Regions from separate parts of the Pseudoflavonifractor phocaeensis genome, predicted to be linked through region 2. Evidence: predicted binding sites of a transcription regulator. Region 2 holds the regulator's gene; each other region holds the start of a gene.
What was found. Region 2 encodes Rex, which represses fermentation and respiration genes when NADH is low (regulators of the CRP and FNR family bind a similar motif). Its sites were predicted from a motif close to ATTGTTAANNNNTTAACAAT; they were not measured.
Positions count from the first base shown of each region.

Region 1: a site for Rex is predicted at 1,168-1,187, ahead of AAEU42_RS11835 (acetyl-CoA C-acetyltransferase). Genes of this name have one in related genera too.
Region 3: a site for Rex is predicted at 1,081-1,100, ahead of gap (type I glyceraldehyde-3-phosphate dehydrogenase). Genes of this name have one in related genera too.

Region 1 covers NZ_JBCDMT010000005.1:458,251-461,505, forward strand. Annotated here, with positions in the region: gene AAEU42_RS11830 (DUF11 domain-containing protein) at 1-1,085, shown strand, start outside; gene AAEU42_RS11835 (acetyl-CoA C-acetyltransferase) at 1,289-2,548, shown strand; gene AAEU42_RS11840 (peptidylprolyl isomerase) at 2,732-3,255, shown strand, end outside.
Region 2 covers NZ_JBCDMT010000004.1:197,488-200,742, reverse strand. Annotated here, with positions in the region: gene ligA (NAD-dependent DNA ligase LigA) at 1-520, shown strand, start outside; gene AAEU42_RS08165 (nitroreductase family protein) at 567-1,070, opposite strand; gene AAEU42_RS08160 (redox-sensing transcriptional repressor Rex) at 1,235-1,867, shown strand; gene AAEU42_RS08155 (hypothetical protein) at 1,864-2,931, shown strand; gene AAEU42_RS08150 (CocE/NonD family hydrolase) at 3,093-3,255, shown strand, end outside.
Region 3 covers NZ_JBCDMT010000001.1:389,875-393,129, reverse strand. Annotated here, with positions in the region: gene AAEU42_RS01950 (sensor histidine kinase) at 93-866, opposite strand; gene gap (type I glyceraldehyde-3-phosphate dehydrogenase) at 1,113-2,126, shown strand; gene AAEU42_RS01940 (pentapeptide repeat-containing protein) at 2,885-3,255, shown strand, end outside.

The DNA.
Region 1 (3,255 bases), on a different contig from region 2:
ACCGGCTGAAAGAAGACGAAAAACCCGTCCCGGTCCTGCCCAAGGAGACCAGCATTCAGGTGGTCCATGAGTATTGGCAGGCGGAGAACGGCGGCGCGCCCGTCAAGGTGGGCGCCAGCGATCCGGTGACCGTGGACACCCTGGCCGAAGCCAAGATCATCGTGGGGCAAAAGGTCAAGGCGGCCGACCTGGAGAAGGTCACCACCTATGATGGACACGACGACTACACCTACACCGGGCATACCCCGGATAATCTGACGGTGCCCGCCGAGGGGACCCTCACCGTCACGCTGAAGTACCTCCGGGGAGTCGACACCTATTCGGTGGGCGGCGAGAAGGTCGTCACCGGCCTCTCCAGCCTGCCCCAGGGCTACTCCGTGACCCTGGCCCTGAAGAACGGGGACACCGAGCTGGACACCGTGACCCTCACCGCCGGGGACTTTACCCGGGAGGATGACGGCAGCTACCGGGCGAATTTCCTCTTCCAGGCGCGGGTGGAGGCGGGGACCTACACCATTCAAGAGACCAGCGGCTCCTCCGTGGGCGGCTATAACGGCCCCGCGGTCAGCTATCAGCTGGAGGAATACGTGGAAACCGGCCCCACCCACACCAACACCAACCAGGTGACCGTGGGCGGCGGGAAAGAGTGGTCGATGGTGGTCACCAACGCCTACACCGTTATCACCAGCGGGGACCCCGGCAGGGACGATAACCGGGATGACGACCGGAACAACGATCGGGACACGACCAACACCAGACAGCCTTCCGAAACTCCGCCTCCTGAGGTGACGCCCCCCGCCGGGAACGGAGAGGTGATCATTCCCGACGAGGAGGTCCCCCTGACCGACCTGCCCCAGGAGGAGACGATCATCGAAGAGCCTTCGGTCCCCCTGGCGGACACGCCGGACGAGGACACCGGGACCGTGATCCTGGACGAGGGCACGCCTCTGGGCAATCTGCCCCAGACCGGCACCACGGCCCAGCCGGCGGACCCCACCATTACTCTGGGCCTGCTGGCGGTCAGCGTCTCCCTGGCGGCGGCGGGACTGTGGCTGCTGCGCAAGCGGGAGGACGGGGAGGCCTGAAAAGGCTGAACCCCTGAAAAAACTGCCATGAGAAGAGCGCCTCCGGCCCTGGCCGGAGGCGCTCTCTTTTCCCTGATCAAAAAACGTTAAACTTTTCACAAACTTTGTATTGCATTTTTCAGACCGGGCGTTTATAATAAGGGCTATCGGAGAAGAAACCGGGCTTTCGGGCCACAAACATTTATTTTTGGAGGGTCATACATATGAAGGAAGTCTATGTCGTGAACTGCTGCCGGACCGCCGTTGGTTCTTTCGGCGGAAGCCTGAAGGACGTCCCCGCCGCCGACCTGGGCGCCGCCGTGGTCAAGGAAGTCCTGAAGCGGGGCAACGTGAAGCCCGAGCAGGTGGACGAGCTGATGTTCGGCTGCATCCTCACCGCCGCCCTGGGCCAGAACCCCGCCCGCCAGGTGGGCGTGAAGGCCGGCCTGCCCTACTCCGTCCCCGCCTACACCGTTGGCATGGTCTGCGGCTCCGGCATGAAGAGCGTCATTGAAGCCGCCCGGGCCATCATGTGCGGCGACGCCGACGTAATCGTGGCCGGCGGCACCGAGAACATGTCCGCCGCCCCCTACGCCATCCCCACCGGCCGCTACGGCGCCCGCATGGGCGACACCAAGATGGTGGACACCATGATCAAGGACGGCCTGTGGGACGCCTACAACAACTACCACATGGGCACCACCGCCGAGAACATCTGCGACGTGTGGGGCATCACCCGGGAGGAGCTGGACGCCTTCGGCGCCTCTTCCCAGCAGAAGGCCGAGGCCGCCCAGAAGGCGGGCAAGTTCGCCGACGAGATCGTCCCCGTCATGGTCAAGCAGAAGAAGGAGATGGTGGAGTTCAAGGTGGACGAGTTCCCCCGGGCCGGCACCACCGTGGAGAGCCTGGCCAAGCTGCGCGGCGCCTTCCCCGTGGGCCCCGACGGCGTGGAGAACGAGGTGGTCCACACCTTTGAGCCCAAGGAGATCCACGAGGCCGACGCCCACAAGCACGTCCAGCGGGTCACCGCGGGCAACGCCTCCGGCATCAACGACGGCGCCGCCGCCATCCTCCTGGCCTCCGGCGAGGCGGTGGAGAAGTACGGCCTGAAGCCCATGGCCAAGCTGGTGAGCTGGGGCCACGGCGGCGTGGACCCCAAGATCATGGGCGTGGGCCCCGTGCCCGCCTCCCGTGAGGCCATGAAGAAGGCCGGCGTGACCATCGAGGACATCGACCTGGTGGAGGCCAACGAGGCCTTTGCCGCCCAGTCCATCGCCGTGGCCCGGGAGCTGGGCTTCGACATGGACAAGGTGAACGTCAACGGCGGCGCCATTTCCATCGGCCACCCGGTGGGCGCCTCCGGCGCGCGGATCATCGTCACCCTCCTGCACGAGATGCAGAAGCGGCCCGAGGCCAAGAAGGGCCTCGCCACCCTGTGCATCGGCGGCGGCCAGGGCGTGGCCACCATCTTCGAGAAGTGCTGAGCCTTTTGATCTGAACGGAAGGGCGGCGGTACGGCGGATGCCGTGCCGCCGCCCTTTTTCCGCGGGGCCCGCTTTTCTGAAATTTGTAAACATTTCAAAAAGGGCCGCCGGTTTTCATTGTCTCGACAGGAAATTGGTGGTACAATGGCACACGTGACACGAAACGCACCAAGGAGGAGAACCATGAAAAAGTTACAGCTGATCGCCGGGACGCTGGCGCTGACCCTGCTGGCGGGCTGCGGGGTGACGGCCGATCCCGACGACGTGGCCTATCAGACCGCCGACCTGAAGCGGGACAGCGAGATCGTCCAGGTGGACGGCCAGAGCGTGGACACCGAGGAATACCTGTTCTGGCTTTTGAACGCCATCTCCCAGCAGAAGTATTACGGGAAGCTCAGGGACGACACCGCCTGGGAGGAGAGCCTGAGTGCCGACGGCACCCCCACGGGGGACACGCTGAAGGCCGACGCCCTGGAGACCGCCAAGCTCTACCGGGTCATCGAGACCAAGGCCGGGGAGCAGGGGGTGGTCCTCACCGAGGAACAGCACAAGCAGATCGAGGACGAGCTGGCCGCCGTGGCCGAGCAGCTGGGGGGCGAGGACCAGCTCCAGGCTTGGCTGGACGCCCGGTGCATTTCCCGGGAGGGCTTCACCCAGCTCAACCAGGTCTATTACCTCAACCAGGGCCTGCGGGAAAAGCTGGAGCA
Region 2 (3,255 bases):
CCTGGTGGCCGCCATCGCGAAATCCAAGGAGAACGACCTCTCCAAGCTGCTTTTTGCCTTCGGCATCCGGCAAGTGGGACAGAAAGCGGCCCAAGTCCTGGCCCGGCAGTTCGGTTCTCTGGAGGCCTTGGAGGCCGCCACGGAGGAGGAGCTGACCGCGGTCCCCGACATTGGCGGCATCACCGCCCAAAGCCTTACCGCCTGGTTTCAGGACCCCCAGTCCAAGCATCTGATTGAAACTCTGAAAGAGGCCGGCGTCAACATGAGCAGCCGGGCCGAACCGGTAGGGGACAAGCTCGCCGGCCTCACCTTCGTCCTCACCGGAGAACTGGAGCACTTCAGCCGGAAAGAGGCGGGGGAGAAGATTCAGGCCATGGGCGGGAAGGTGTCCGGCTCCGTGTCCAAAAAGACCTCCTATGTGGTGGCGGGAGAAGCTGCCGGTTCCAAACTCCGTAAAGCGCAGGAACTTAACATTCCGGTTTTAGATGAGACAGCACTGATCGCCCTGCTGGAAGAATAAAAAACGTCTGCGTGGGAAATCCCACGCAGACGCCTTACATATTTGTTCAGCCCTTCCACCAGATAACCTTGTTTTCATCATACTGGTCCTCTCTGGGGTTTACATGTTCGGGGTGCCCAATGGCAATGACCCCCATGGGAAGCTGATTGACGGGGATCTCAAACGCCTTCCGAAAGGAGTCGATCCGATCCTCCGCCGGCGCCAATCCGCACCAACAGGCGCTCAACCCCTGGTGGACCGCCTCCAGCAGCAGGTTTTCAATGGCCGCTCCACAGTCCAGATAGGCGTGTCCCTCCGTAAACGCCTCGTCCAAATCTGCCGAGACAATGATGGCCGCCTGGGCCTGGAGCATCATCTTGGCGTAGGGATGGATCTCACTGATATGGTCCAGGGAAGTCCGGTCTGTTACCACAATGAACCTCCACTCCTGACAGTTTTTTGCCGTTGGGGCGTTCATCGCCGCCCGCAGAAGCTCTGTTAACTCTTCTCGCTTGACAGGCTCCTGTGTATAGTGCCGGACACTTCTGCGCTGAAAAATTTCTGGAAGCATGAAAACGACCTCCTCATTATAAATGACCGGACGGATCCTTGTTATTTCGTTATATCATAAGATTTTACCATCCGCAAGCATTTGTGAAAAAGTTGACAACGAAGTGTGGATGGGTTAGACTAAATAAAATAATTCTTCCTATATCGACAAAGTGAGGTGGACGAATGAAAAAGCAGAAGGTATCCAGCGCAGTCATTCGCCGTTTGCCCCGCTATTACCGCCATTTGACCGATCTCTATCTGGCGGGTGTGGTACGAATCTCCTCCAGCGCGCTTGGCAAATCTATGAATCTGACCGCCTCTCAGATTCGTCAGGACCTGTCTTGTTTCGGGGAATTTGGCCAGCAGGGCTATGGTTACAATGTAGAATCTCTCCGGGATGAGATCGCGGAAATCCTGGGTATGAACCAAAAGCATACCGCCGTTATCCTGGGAGTAGGCAACCTGGGGCGGGCTCTCATGGAAAATTTCCATTTTGACCGCAGCGGCTTTACCCTCACCGCCGCCTTCGATGTGGACCCAAATCTGATCGGCAAGAGCGTTTCCGACGTACAAGTCCATCCAGTTGAGGAACTGGAACGCTACCTGCGGGAGACCTCTGTCAGCGTGGGGGTCCTGACCGTGCCCCGGGCCGCTGCCGCCCCCATGTCGGAGCGTCTGGTGGCCGGCGGAGTAAAGGGTATCTGGAACTTCACCAACGCCGAGCTCGACATGGGCCGGTCCGGCGTCGTGGTGGAGAACGTACATTTTGCAGACAGCCTGCTGGCCCTCAGCTACATGATCTCGGAGGCGCCATGAAACGAAGAAACGCCGTAGCCCTGCTTCTGGCAGGGACCCTGCTCACAGGGGTGGCGGCCATGGCCGCCGACGCCGGCTCCGCGGGAGATCCGCTGATTGCGCTCAACTGGCTGAAAAACACCTTTATCCCCAAAACTGTGACCGCCGCGGAAGAGCGAATCGACGCCCGGACCCAGGAGATGTATCAAAGCGCACGCTCCGCTCAATCCGGCGGAACGGAACTGCGGGTCAAGCGGGGGGACGTACTCCGCCTGGAGACAGGTTCCGGCCTTATCGCCCTGGCCGGATCCCTCTCTGGGACCTCTACCGGCGTGATCGTGGACGTCACGGAGGGAACCCAGCTGGCTTCCGGTGGTACTTTGGCCGTAAACCACCGGTATTTGGCGGCGGAGGAGACCACCGCGGCCTTTTCCGTCACCTCGGATACGGCGGTGGTCCGCCTCACCGGCAGCTATACCATGAGTCCCAGCGGGGAAACAGACTATAACGCTCTTGCGGACGCCCTGAAATCCATGGGGCTGTTTCGGGGGAGCGACGCCGGCTATGGCTCCGGCTACGATCTGGAAAAGGCCCCCACCCGCATCCAGGGCCTTATCATGTTCCTGCGCCTCATGGGCGAGGAGCAGGCGGCTCTGCAATATTCCAGCATCGTCACCTTTGCCGACGTCCCTGACTGGGCTCTGCCCTACGTGGCCTACGCCTACGATAAGGGGTACACGAAAGGCAACGCCGTGGACGAACAGTGGCGGGTGTGGTTCGGCACGGACAGCCCGCTGGCGCCCAACGACTACATGACCTTCCTGCTTCGGGCTCTGGGATATTCTGAATCCTCTGATTTCAGTTGGCTCACCGCCGTGGCCGACGCCAAAAATCTGGGGGTCCTGACAGCGGGGGAGGAGTCCCTTCTCTCAAATGGAACGCCTTTCCTCCGTTCCCATGTAGTTTATCTCTCATACTTCTCCCTTTCTGCCCATTTGAAAGGGGAGAGCACCACACTCCTGGACCGGCTGATCTCCTCCGGGACCGTCAGTGCCCTTGTGAGCGTAGCTGTGGACAGGCTGTAAATAAAATGATGTGTACGCAAAGAGGCGTATGGGCCTGCCCGAAGCTGGGACAGGCCCATGCGTTTTTTCTTTCAGTTGAAAGAGTGGGCGCTCAAAGAGGGGGGAGGAGCTGTTTCAGCCCGGCTAAACTGACACAAACGAGGAAGAAAGAGGGAAAACCCATGAACCGTATTCAAAAGCGCCTAGGCGCGGGACTGTTGTCCGCCGCCATCACACTGTCGCTGTCCCTTCCCACGCTGGCCGTGGAACCGGAAAATGCCCTTTCCGGATACGAGGCCGGTGATGTCCTGACCTGGAAGGCAGTTAAAAATTTCCTTACCGAGC
Region 3 (3,255 bases), on a different contig from region 2:
CGCTGTTTTTCAGATTGTAGCACGGCGGGGGTCCGCCGTCAAATGGTCCGGCCCGCAAAAAGGCCCGGCGAAACCGCCGGGCCTTGCGAAATTTAATCCAACGTTTCGGGCATAAATACCGTATAGGGCAGGACCCTGGAAAGCTCCACCAGCGCCGTGGAAAAGCCGCCGGTCAAATCGTAGCCCATGCGGGGCGATCTGACGATGTCCTCTTTTTGATTGCGGATGGGCAGGGAGAGCACCGCCCGGACGCCCCCCTCTTCCCGATTCTCCAGCACCAGCGCGCCGCCGTGAAGGGCCGCCGTCCGCCGGGCCGCGGCCAGCCCCAGGCCCAGGCCCCCCGCCTCTTTGAGATAGGGGTCCTCCCCGGCCTCTTCCCGCTTGCTCAGGCCGGGGCCGTCGTCCCGCACCGCCAGGATGGCCAGGGCGCCCTTCCGGCTCAGCTTCAGCCCCACGTGTCCGCCCGGCCCCGCCGCCTCAATGGCATTGGAAATCAGATTCAGCAGTGCCAGCTCCACCAGGCCGCCGTCCGCCGCCGTCAGGAGGGTCTCCTCCCCCAGCTCGCAGCGGAACTCCACTCCGGCCTGCCCGGCCAAAGCCTCCACCCTGCGGCCCAGCTCCAGGCACAGTCCCGCCAGGTCCAGGGTCATCGGCCGGAAGGTGGGCGCCTTCTCCTGGGTCAGCTCCAGGTGGGCGATGGTGCGCAGAAGGCGGTAGAGGCTCTGGTTCATCATGGCCAGATAGTCCATCTCTTTCTTTCCGCCCTGCTCCCGGACAAGCGGGGTCAACAACTGAGACGCGGCCAGCAGGTTGCCCACCTGCTCGCGCAGCTCCTGGACCAGCTTATCGCCAGCTTGATCTTCCATGGCGCACCCCCCTGTCCGTCCTAGGTTGTACCGATTTCACTATTGGCAGTATAGCAAAATCTGGGCCCTCCAACAAGGCCTTTTTGTCGCAGTGGGTCGCTTGTTGTCGAATATATAAAATTTGTGATACAAATTCTCTGAAATTTTCTCCGCAAAACAGCATTTTTCCACTTCCAAATTGCTGTAAAGTAGTCTATAATTTGTAGTTGGCAGGTTCGTTAAATCAATCACAAAGGAGTAATGAACATGAGCATCAAGGTTGGCATCAACGGCTTTGGCCGGATCGGCCGCCTGGTCTTCCGGGCCGGCATCAATTCCTCCGACATCGAGTTCGTGGGCATCAACGATCCCTTCATGACCCCCGACTATATGGCCTACATGCTGAAGTACGATACCATGCACGGCCGCTTTGACGGGGAGGTCAGCTTCACCGACCACTCCATCATCGTCAACGGCAAAGAGGTCCAGTTCTTTGCCCAGAAGGATCCCAAGGACATCCCCTGGGGCAAGGTCGGGGCCGAATACGTGGTGGAGTCCACCGGCGTGTTCCTGACCAAGGAGAAGGCCCAGGCCCACATCGACGCCGGCGCCAAGAAAGTGGTCATGTCCGCTCCCTCCAAGGACGACACCCCCATGTTCGTGTGCGGCGTCAACCTGGATAAGTACACCCCCGACATGCAGTTCGTGTCCAACGCCTCCTGCACCACGAACTGCCTGGCCCCCATCGCCAAGGTCCTCCACGACAACTTCGGCATTGCCGACGGTCTGATGACCACCGTCCACTCCACCACCGCCACCCAGAAGACCGTGGACGGCCCCTCCGCCAAGGATTGGCGCGGCGGCCGCGCCGCCGCCGGCAACATCATCCCCTCCTCCACCGGCGCCGCCAAGGCCGTGGGCAAGGTCATTCCCGAGCTCAACGGCAAGCTCACCGGCATGTCCATGCGGGTGCCCACCCTGGACGTGTCCGTGGTGGATCTGACTGTCAACCTGGCTAAGCCCGCCAAGTACGACGAGATCTGCGCCGCCATGAAGAAGGCCGCCGAGGGCGAGTTGAAGGGCATCCTGGACTACACCGACGAGGATGTGGTCTCCAGCGATTTCCTGGGCGATCCCCACACCTCCATTTTTGACGCCAAGGCCGGCATTGCCCTGACCGATACCTTCGTGAAGGTCGTGTCCTGGTACGATAACGAGTGGGGCTATTCCAACAAGGTGCTGGATCTCATTCGTCATATGTTTTCTGTGGATCACAAGTAAGATTTGCTTCGACAAAAGGAGCACCTGTCGTCCGAGTGACGGCAGGTGCTCCTTTTCTTTTGGCTGATTGCACGTCGGGACGTGCGTAAATCTGGGGGACGTTTCTTTTCCCGAGGAAAAGAAACGTCCCCCAGACCCCCAAAGAAAAGTCTTGGGTGCTGACCTGGTCGCAGATTCCCTTTTCAGTAGCAGGTATACTGCTCGTTGTTTGGGGGAAAAGCACGGAAGCGTCTGTGCGATACGTGGTCCCTCTTGCGCCGCTCGGCCGCTGACGTGTGCTTGACAGAAGGTTGGTCTTTAGCCTTCCCCCTGGGGGAAGGTGGCAGCCCGGAGGGCTGACGGATGAGGGGAACTGCGGATAACGGGAAAGGCCCTGCTAAAGAGATAAGTTCCCCTCATCAGTCTCGCTGCGCTCGACAGCTTCCCCCAGGGGAAGCCTAAGATCCACCGAACCCCGTAGCTGCTACAAAGTGCGGCCCCGGGGTTTTCCTGTATTCTTGTGGACAGCTTGGAAAATGAACCCAAACAAGGGGGCCGGAGCCTCCTTGGCTGGTCGTTGAGAGGGGGTCTTGGGGGAGAGAGAATCGGAACTGTAGCATAGGCCGCCCGGCTATGCCGGGCGGGTCACTCTTTCAATAGAGCACAGCAGGGGGACCGTCTTTTCCACGTGGAAAAGACGGTCCCCCTGGCCTCCCACCTTCCAAGGCGGACAAACCTATGTTATACTAGACCCCACAACTACCCAAGGAGACGATACCATGCTTCACCAAGCCCTGTCCGCCGCCCGGGAAGAGGACGACAACATCGACGATCAAATCTTCCAAAACGAGGTCCTGGAAAACGCCGACCTGACCGGCCTGGACTGGACCGCCGTCACTTTCCAAAAGTGCCGGTTCGTCAAGTGCCTCTTCGCCGGGTCCTCCTTTTATCAGGTCCGGTTCGAGAATTGCGACTTCTCCAACTGCTCCTTCCTGGGCACCCGCTGGAAGGACTGCACCCTTACCGGCTGCAAGGGGGACGGGGCCGACCTCCGGGAGAGCCACTGGCGGGGCTGTGCCCTGGCGGACACCTCCCTGCGCTACGCCAACTGCGCCCAGTCCATGTGGGACGGCTGCGCCCTCAAGGACTG